3 regions of the Vagococcus luciliae genome follow, and region 1 is predicted to be linked to each of the others. Evidence: predicted binding sites of a transcription regulator. Region 1 holds the regulator's gene; each other region holds the start of a gene.
The links. The regulator CtsR, encoded in region 1, represses protease genes until heat stress. The targets are predictions, from matches to a motif close to TTGGTCAAAAAAGGTCAAANA.
Positions count from the first base shown of each region.

Region 2: a site for CtsR is predicted at 1,885-1,905, ahead of clpB (ATP-dependent chaperone ClpB). Genes of this name have one in related genera too.
Region 3: a site for CtsR is predicted at 1,546-1,566, ahead of G314FT_RS05575 (ATP-dependent Clp protease ATP-binding subunit). Genes of this name have one in related genera too.

Region 1 covers NZ_CP102451.1:365,338-368,620, reverse strand. Annotated here, with positions in the region: tRNA gene G314FT_RS01950 (tRNA-Asn) at 1-67, shown strand, start outside; tRNA gene G314FT_RS01945 (tRNA-Ser) at 92-181, shown strand; tRNA gene G314FT_RS01940 (tRNA-Glu) at 206-277, shown strand; tRNA gene G314FT_RS01935 (tRNA-Asp) at 303-375, shown strand; tRNA gene G314FT_RS01930 (tRNA-Phe) at 381-453, shown strand; tRNA gene G314FT_RS01925 (tRNA-Tyr) at 457-537, shown strand; tRNA gene G314FT_RS01920 (tRNA-Trp) at 545-615, shown strand; tRNA gene G314FT_RS01915 (tRNA-His) at 627-699, shown strand; tRNA gene G314FT_RS01910 (tRNA-Gln) at 710-781, shown strand; tRNA gene G314FT_RS01905 (tRNA-Cys) at 791-861, shown strand; tRNA gene G314FT_RS01900 (tRNA-Leu) at 870-954, shown strand; gene G314FT_RS01895 (CtsR family transcriptional regulator) at 1,104-1,574, shown strand; gene G314FT_RS01890 (ATP-dependent Clp protease ATP-binding subunit) at 1,580-3,283, shown strand, end outside.
Region 2 covers NZ_CP102451.1:1,610,321-1,613,603, forward strand. Annotated here, with positions in the region: gene clpB (ATP-dependent chaperone ClpB) at 1-1,840, opposite strand, end outside; gene pepT (peptidase T) at 2,041-3,276, opposite strand.
Region 3 covers NZ_CP102451.1:1,126,433-1,129,715, reverse strand. Annotated here, with positions in the region: gene ptsP (phosphoenolpyruvate--protein phosphotransferase) at 1-910, opposite strand, end outside; gene G314FT_RS05580 (phosphocarrier protein HPr) at 910-1,176, opposite strand; gene G314FT_RS05575 (ATP-dependent Clp protease ATP-binding subunit) at 1,604-3,283, shown strand, end outside.

The DNA.
Region 1 (3,283 bases):
TAGCTCAGTTGGTAGTAGCGCATGACTGTTAATCATGATGTCGTAGGTTCGAGTCCTACTGCCGGAGTTCTTTTAATTAAGGTAAAACTCTGGAGAGTTGTCCGAGTTGGCCGAAGGAGCATGATTGGAAATCATGTAGGCGGTAATAACTGTCTCAAGGGTTCGAATCCCTTACTCTCCGTATACTAAAAGAAATTATTATACTGGCCCGTTGGTCAAGCGGTTAAGACACCGCCCTTTCACGGCGGTAACACGGGTTCGATTCCCGTACGGGTCATAAAATATAATACAAACCATAATCAGGTTCCGTGGTGTAGGGGTTAACATGCCTGCCTGTCACGCAGGAGATCGCGGGTTCGATTCCCGTCGGAACCGTTATTGGCGCAGTAGCTCAGTTGGTAGAGCAACGGATTGAAGCTCCGTGTGTCGGCAGTTCGATTCTGTCTTGCGCCATTTGGAGGGGTAGCGAAGTGGCTAAACGCGGCGGACTGTAAATCCGCTCCTTCGGGTTCGGCAGTTCGAATCTGCCCCCCTCCATATTTAAAGGGGTATAGTTTAGCGGTAGAACTACGGTCTCCAAAACCGTCAGCGTGGGTTCGATTCCTACTACCCCTGTTAATAATATGGCGACTGTGGCGAAGTGGTTAACGCACCGGATTGTGGCTCCGGCATTCGTGGGTTCGATTCCCATCAGTCGCCTTTTTATTATTGGGCTATAGCCAAGCGGTAAGGCAACGGACTTTGACTCCGTCATTCGTTGGTTCGAATCCAGCTAGCCCAGTTTATTAAAGGCGGTATAGCCAAGTGGTAAGGCAGAGGTCTGCAAAACCTTTATCATCGGTTCAAATCCGGTTACCGCCTCTTGTTTTGCCGGCGTGGCGGAATTGGCAGACGCGCTGGACTCAAAATCCAGTGCCCATTGAGGGCGTGCCGGTTCGACCCCGGCCGCCGGTATAATCTAGTAAAAAGAGCTTTGAATGATTTCATTCAAAGCTCTTTTAGTATATTCAAATCAAATTAGTATAACTATTGAATTATATTATGTATAATGTAGGTCAATATAAGTCAATAGTTTTACGTTATTTTTGAAGGGTGAGATTTTTATGGAAAATAAAAATATGTCTGATATTATTGAAGACTATCTAAAAGAACTACTACAAAATGAAGATATTATTGAAATAAAACGCGCTGAAATTGCCAATCAATTTAATTGTGTCCCATCACAAATTAATTATGTTATTAACACAAGGTTTACTGTTCCAAAAGGTTATCGGGTAGAAAGTAAGCGTGGTGGTGGTGGGTATATTCGTATTGTAAAAGTTAAATTGATAAAATATAAAACCAGAATATGTGAAGAAATCCCAGATATGATAAGTAATGGTTTGACAGATAGTGATGCATTTGCTATTTTAAATGAATTGCAAGATAATGATATAATAACTGTACGTGAAAAGTATTTACTTAATTCAGCATTTAAATTAACAGGTATTAGCCGCTCGGAAGAAGAAAAATTATTGAGGGCGAACATGATGATTGATGTATTAGAACGACTAACTTATGAAGAACAGGAGTGATAGATATGGGTGAATTATTTACTAAAAGGGCTAATGAAGTTCTGAATCTTGCACAAGAAAGTGCTAAATATTTTAGACATGATGCAGTTGGAACAGAGGATTTATTACTTGCTTTAGCGAAGGAACCAAGAGGTATTGGTGGAAAAGCAATGAGATATTTTGATATTGATGATACTTATCTGTTTGATGAAGTTGAACAGATTGTCCAATATGGACGTTATAAATCTAAAGAAAACGAATTACTTCCTTATTCTCCGCGAGCTAAGGATGTATTAGCTTTCGCAGGTGAAGAGGCTAAACGGCTAGGTGCGCCAAGTATTGGAACAGAACACATCTTACTTGCTTTGGTCAGAGAAGATACATTATTATCTGCTAGGATTTTAAAAAACTTAGGAGTGGAACTTCCCAGGTTACGTAAAGATATAATGAGAAGAATTGGTATTACAGAAAATAATAAAAATGGTAAAAATAGAAAAGCGACTAAGAATTCGGTGGGTGAAGGAACTCCTACACTAGATTCTTTGGCACGAGATTTGACACAGAGTGCTAGAGAAAAACGATTAGATCCTTTAGTTGGTCGCGAGACAGAAGTTGAACGATTGATACAAATTTTAAGTCGTCGGACTAAAAATAATCCGGTACTTGTTGGAGAACCTGGTGTTGGAAAAACAGCTATTGCCGAAGGTTTAGCGCAACGGATTATCGAAGCTAATGTACCCAAAGATATGCGAAATAAACGTGTGATGATGCTTGATATGGGAGCAGTAGTTGCTGGGACTAAGTATCGTGGTGAATTTGAAGATCGAATGAAGAAGTTAGTTGATGAAATTTATCATGATGGACAGGTTATATTATTTATTGACGAGTTGCATACTCTGATTGGTGCTGGTGGTGCTGAAGGTGCTATAGATGCATCTAATATACTAAAACCAGCATTAGCTCGTGGAGAATTGCAAACAATAGGGGCAACAACGTTAGATGAATATCAAAAATATATTGAGAAAGATTCTGCGTTAGAACGTCGATTTGCTAAAATTATGGTTGATGAACCTACTGAAGAAGAAACGATTAATATTTTGACAGGATTAAAATCTCAATATGAAGAACATCATCAAGTGGCAATTACTCAAGAAGCTGTTGATGCAGCTGTGAAATTGTCTATTCGCTATATTAATGATAGACAATTGCCAGATAAAGCTATTGATTTGATAGATGAAGCTGCAGCAAAAGTACGATTAAATCAAGCTGAAAAACCATCACCTATTGTAAAACAACAAAAGGTATTAGCTAATATTTACCAAGAAAAAGAAGAAGCTATTATTAAGCAACATTTTTCTGAAGTAGTAGAGATTAGAGAAAAAGAAAAGAAAGCTTTAAAAAAATTAGCTAAACTTGTTGAACAACAAGAAAAAGTAGAAAATGGCTATACACAAAAAGTGACGGAGTATGATATTGAATCAATTATTTCACAATGGACGGGCATTCCATTGACTCAACTGGAGAAAAAAGAGAGTGAACGATTACTTGATTTGGAAAAAGTACTGCATAAACGTGTTGTTGGTCAAGAAGAAGCAGTTGATTCCGTATCCCGTGCGATTAGACGTGCAAGAAGTGGATTAAAGAGTCCAAATCGTCCAATAGGATCATTCATGTTTTTAGGACCAACCGGTGTTGGAAAAACAGAATTAGCCAAAACGATTGCAGAAGTG
Region 2 (3,283 bases), 890 kb from region 1:
CTGTTTTACCCACGCCAGTAGGTCCTAAGAATAGGAATGAGCCAAGTGGACGATTAGGATCTTGCAATCCAGCACGAGAACGAATCACCGCGTCAGACACGGCATCGACTGCCTCATCTTGACCAATCACACGTTTATGGAGTGTTTCATTTAAACGCAAGATTTTTTCTCTTTCGCCTTCTTCAAGTCGTTTCACAGGGATACCAGTCAAACGACCAACTACAACTGCGATTTCTTTGTCAGTTACCACTTCTTGTACCATACGGCCATCATGTTTTTCTTTTTCTTCTAATTCTTTTAACTCTTTTTCAAGTTTTGGAATCGTTCCATGACGTAACACAGCAGCTTCTTCTAAATCGTAGTTACTTTCTGCGTTTTCAAGTTGTGTTCTAGCTTGATCTAACTCAGAACGTTTTTCATTTACTTTGTTTAATTCTTCTTTCTCAGTTTCCCATTGCATTTTAAGCGTATTAGCTTCTTCTCTTAACTCTGCTAATTCACCTTGAAGAATGTCTAAACGTTTTTTACTTGCGTCGTCATCTTCCTTTTTAAGTGCCGCTTCTTCAATTTCTAACTGCATCAAACGTCTAGTTACTTGGTCTAATTCAGTTGGCATAGAATTCATCTCAACACGAATGGTTGCACACGCTTCATCGACTAAGTCAATCGCTTTATCTGGTAAATAACGATCAGTGATGTAGCGGTTAGATAATGTACTTGCAGCAACTAACGCATTATCATGAATGTTTACTCCATGATGGATTTCAAAACGTTCTTTCAATCCACGTAAAATACTAATGGTATCTTCAACAGTCGGTTCTTTCACTAATACTTTTTGGAAACGTCTTTCTAAGGCTTTATCAGTTTCCATGTATTCACGGTACTCATCAAGAGTAGTTGCCCCAATACAATGCAACTCACCACGAGCAAGCATTGGTTTAAGTAAGTTTCCGGCATCCATACTACCTTCTGTTTTACCAGCACCTACTATTGTATGAATTTCATCGATGAACAAAATAATTTCGCCATCGCTATTTTTGACTTCTTTTAGAACTGCTTTTAGACGTTCTTCAAATTCACCTCTGAATTTAGCTCCAGCAATTAATGAACCCATATCTAAAGAGATAATGGTTTTATTTTTTAAGTTTTCAGGAACGTCTTTTTTCACAATACGTTGTGCTAATCCTTCGATGATGGCTGTTTTACCAACACCAGGTTCACCGATTAATACTGGATTATTTTTTGTTTTACGTGATAAAATACGAATCACATCACGAATTTCTTCGTCACGCCCTATGATTGGGTCTTGTTTCCCAGATTTTACTGCTTCATTAAGGTTTGTTCCGTATTTTTCTAGTGCTTCATATTGTTCTTCTTGATTTTGACTAGTCACACGTTCTCCTCCTCTCAAATCTTTTATTCGCTCAGTTAACTCCGCTTCTGTCACCTTTTGAGCCATTAAGAAACGAGTTAAGCTGAAATTTTTTAATTTCATTAACGCTAATATAACCACTTCGGTTGATAAATAGTCATCATTAAAACTTTCTCTAATCTTGTCAGCTTCTTGCAATAAGTGAAACAAGTTTTGACTTAAGTTTTGTCCATATTGCACATTTCCACTAACGGTTGGTAATTTATCTAATTCATTATCGACTTCTCTTTCAAATGCATCAACATCTAAGCCAATACCGGCATATAAGTTTCTTGCAAAATGATTGGGTTGTAAGAATATTTTCCATAAGTGGACAATATCAATCTCTTGATTTTTTCGAGTGACTGCAACTTGTTGCGCTTCTGCAATAGCTTGTTGCAATGTCGTAGTCATTTTTTCTATATTCATATCAATACCCCCTTGTTCTTAACTACATTATTTATTTTACACTTTAGGTCAAAATAGGTCAAACAAAAAGACTCGATGTTTGACTATAAATTTATTGTAATCAATCATTTAATGGATAACGACATTTTTTTGCGCTTTTAACCGACAGAATCTACCAAAAGACACAAAAAAGACTCGATTATCACCGAGTCTTCATATTTTTAGGCTTTTGCTTCATTTAATTTAACAATTTCGACAATTAAGCTGGTTGCTTTTTCCATGCTTTCAACTGCCACATATTCAAAACGTCCATGCATGTTTTCTCCACCAGCGAAAATATTTGGTGTTGGTAAGCCCATGTAAGAAATTTTAGAACCGTCTGTTCCACCACGTACAGGTGCTTTATTTGGTTCAATGTCTAAATTACGCATGGCTTCGTCTACTAAATCAATGATACTCATATCTTTTTCGATGACTTCACGCATATTATAGTATTGATCAAACAGATTTAATGACACACGTTCTTGACCAAATCCGTTGTTAAATTCTTTTACGATGGATTCAATTAAAGCTTTACGTGCTTCAAATTTTTCACGATCATGATCACGAATAATGTAAGTCATAGTTGCTTCATCAGGCACACCATCTAATTGTAATAAATGGAAGAATCCTTCATAACCATCTGTTTTTTCAGGGACTTCATCTTGTGGTAATTTATTATGTAAATCAATCGCTACTTGTAACGCATTAATCATTGTGTCTTTTGCTGTACCCGGATGGACATTTTTACCTTCAATTGAAATTTCAGCTTGAGCAGCGCTAAATGTTTCAAATTGTAATTCACCAACTGGTCCACCATCCATTGTATAAGCAAAGTCTACTGGGAATTCTTCGACGTTAAATTTATCCGCTCCAACACCGATTTCTTCATCCGGACCAAATGCTACCATGATTTTACCGTGTTTAATTTCTGGATGATTCACTAAATATTCCATCGCTGTCATAATTTCAGCAATCCCTGATTTATCATCAGCACCTAAAAGAGTTGAACCATCCGTTGTAATCAATGTTTGACCTTTATAGTTAGCTAAGTTAGGGAAATCTTTAACTGTTAACTTAAACTTGCCTTCTTTGTCTAAAGGAATATCACTTTGACCATCATAATTTTCTACAAATTGTGGGTTCACACCAACAGCGTTAAAATCAGCTGTATCCATATGCGCGATAAATCCAATACTACGCACGTCTTTATCAGTATTGCTTGGTAAAGTAGCAATCACAAACCCATTTTCTTCGTTATGGAATACATCTGACATCCCAATATCTTCTAATTCTTTTTTCAACTCTTTCGCAAAGGCAATTTGAGTTGGTGTTGATGGTGTTGTCTTGCTTGTTGCGTCCGATCTTGTTTCTGTCTTAACATACTTGATAAATCTTGGTACTAAATTTGTATACATAATTGAC
Region 3 (3,283 bases), 760 kb from region 1:
TGTACAAGAATTCAGTACGGTATAACCCAACTGCTTCTCCACCATGACCTAACACACCATCTAAATCTTTAGGTGTTCCAATGTTTCCAGCTAATTCAAAGTGTTTGCCATCAGCAGTTACTGTTTTAGCATGTTTCAATTTATCCCATTCAGCTTTTAATTCATTAAATGCTTTTTCTTTTGCTTTAAAATCAGCAACTTGTTCATCAGTAGGGTTGACAATAACATCACCTTCACTACCATCAACAGCTAAGATATCACCTTCAACAACATACTCAGTAATTTCTTTTGTACCTACAACAGCAGGAATCTCTAAAGAACGTGCCATGATAGCGGAATGAGATGTACGCCCCCCAATATTTGTAACAAACGCACGAACAAAATGACGATCTAATTGAGCAGTGTCACTTGGTGTTAAGTCTTCAGCAACAATAATAACTTCTTCATCAATCATTGATAAATCAGGTAATTTGACACCTAGTAAATGACTCATAATACGTTTTGTTACGTCACGAATATCAGCAGCTCTTTCTTTCATGTAAGGGTTATCTTCCATAGCCTCAAACATACCGATAAACATATCCGTTACATCTTTTAATGCAGATTCTGCATTAACTTTGTTATCTTTGATATTTCCTTCAATTGCACTGATCAATTCAGGGTCAGATAAAACCATTAAATGTGCATCAAAAACTTGTGCTTCCTCTTCACCTAAACTTTTTACCGCTTTGTCTCTAATTGCTTGCAAATCTTTAGTTGATTGACTAAGAGCATCTGAAAGACGCGCTGCTTCGGCTTCGACGTTTTCAACTGAACGTTTTTCAAATGATAAATCCGGTTCAACTAAAAGATATGCTTTAGCAACTGCAATGCCATCACTAACGGCAATACCTTTCAATTGTTTTGTCATTATTCAGATAACCCTTCTTTTTTCATTGTTTCTTCAATGGCTGCGATTGCGTCTGCTTCATCAGCACCTTCAGCTGTAATTGTCACATCAGCACCTTGTCCAACACCTAATGACATAACACCCATGATTGATTTTAAGTTTACAGATTTACCTTTGTATTCTAAATTTACATCTGAACTAAATTTACTAGCTGTTTGTACCAATAAAGTTGCTGGTCTAGCGTGAATACCTGTATCTGCTACTACGTGAAATTCTTTTTTTTCCATAATTATCTTCTCCTTTGTCATGTGAAAAATTTTTATGATGGATTATTTAATTAAATAATAACTCAAAAAAATAACCCTTTCAATGATAAAGAATACCATGTTTTTCTATTACTTACAACTTTTTTCCCATGTTCCATAAAGAACTTTAAAAACCTTTTATAAACTTTTCATCTCTATTTCAGAAAATACTGCAAGTTTATTTGAGAAATAATTTGATGTAGACACTATTTTTTCCACTTACTCTTTATTTTAAACTTTTTTATTAAAAAACGTTTTTTATAAAAATAAACATCACGATTTTTTCATTTTTTATCTAAAAAAGTTAAGCATAATTTTTGCTTCTTACAATTAAAACTTATATAATAAAAATAGGTCAAAACAGGTCAAACCTTTTTGGCAGTATCATTTGATAAAGGAGGATTTGCCTATGCTTTGTAAAAATTGTAAAAAAAATGATGCAACTATCCATTTGCACGCTACACTTAATGGAGAGCAACAACAAATAGATCTATGTCAACAATGTTATCGTGACTTAAAATCCCAAGAAGATCAAATGAACAGAGAAAAATTTGCTCAAGATCCTTATGGCTTTGGTCAACTTAATGACTTTTTTAAACAATTGGCACAACAATCAATGAAACAACAACCAACTATGAAATCCCAACAAGGTGGTGGAGGAAATTCTTCTATCCTTGCAGAATACGGGGAAAACTTAACACAACTTGCGCGTGAGGGAAAAATTGATCCCGTTATCGGGCGTGATGATGAAATAAAACGCGTCATAGAAATATTAAATAGACGAACAAAAAATAATCCTGTATTAATTGGAGAGCCTGGTGTTGGTAAAACAGCAGTCGTTGAAGGATTAGCATTAAGTATTATTAGTGGTGATGTTCCAAGTAAATTAGAAAATAAAGAGGTTATTCGACTTGACGTTGTCTCTCTCGTACAAGGTACCGGTATTAGAGGTCAATTTGAAGAACGTATGAAACAACTGATTACAGAATTAAAATCACAAAAAAATATTATTTTATTTATTGATGAAATCCATGAAATCGTTGGAGCAGGATCAGTTAGTGATGGTTCAATGGATGCTGGAAATATCCTAAAACCTGCTTTAGCTAGAGGGGAATTACAATTAGTTGGAGCAACAACCTTTAATGAATATCGAATCATTGAAAAAGATGCTGCTCTTGAGAGACGTTTGCAACCTGTTACAGTAGATGAGCCTACTATTGACGAGACTATCCATATTTTAAAAGGAATTCAAGAAAAATATGAACAATATCATCATGTAAAATACACAGAAGAAGCTATTGAAGGAGCAGTTCATTTGTCAAATCGTTTTATACAGGACAGACATTTACCTGATAAAGCAATTGATTTGCTCGATGAAACTGGTTCTAAGAAGAATTTAACCATTCCTTCAATCGATCCTAAAATACTTGATTCAAGAATTGCAAGAGCTGAGGCTAATAAACAGATTGCTTCGGAAGAAGAAGATTTTGAAAAAGCAGCCTACTACAGAGATCAAATAAAAAAATTAGAAGAATTAAAAATCCATCAAGTCTCTGAAGATAGTATGCCTGTTGTTACGATTGCTGATATGGAGCAAACTGTAGAAGTGATGACAGGTATTCCAGTAGGTAAATTAAAAGAAACCGAGCAGCAGCAGATGAAACACTTAGCCAGTGACTTGAAAAAACATGTCATCGGACAAGATGAGGCTATTGATAAAGTATCACGTGCTATTAGAAGAAATCGTATTGGTCTAGGTAATAAAAATCGACCAATTGGATCATTCCTTTTTGTCGGTCCAACTGGTGTCGGTAAAACAGAATTAGCTAAACAACTTGCTAAAGAACTATTTGGACATGAAACAAATATGGTTCGTTTTGATATGAGTGAATACATGGAAAAACACAGTGTATCAAAATTAATTGGTTCACCACCTGGATATGTTGGTTACAACGAAGCTGGTCAACTAACCGAAAGAGTGAGAAGAAATCCTTATAGCTTGATTCTATTAGATGAGGTAGAAAAGGCTCATCCTGATGTTTTACATCTCTTTTTACAAATACTAGAAGATGGCCGTTTAACAGATGCT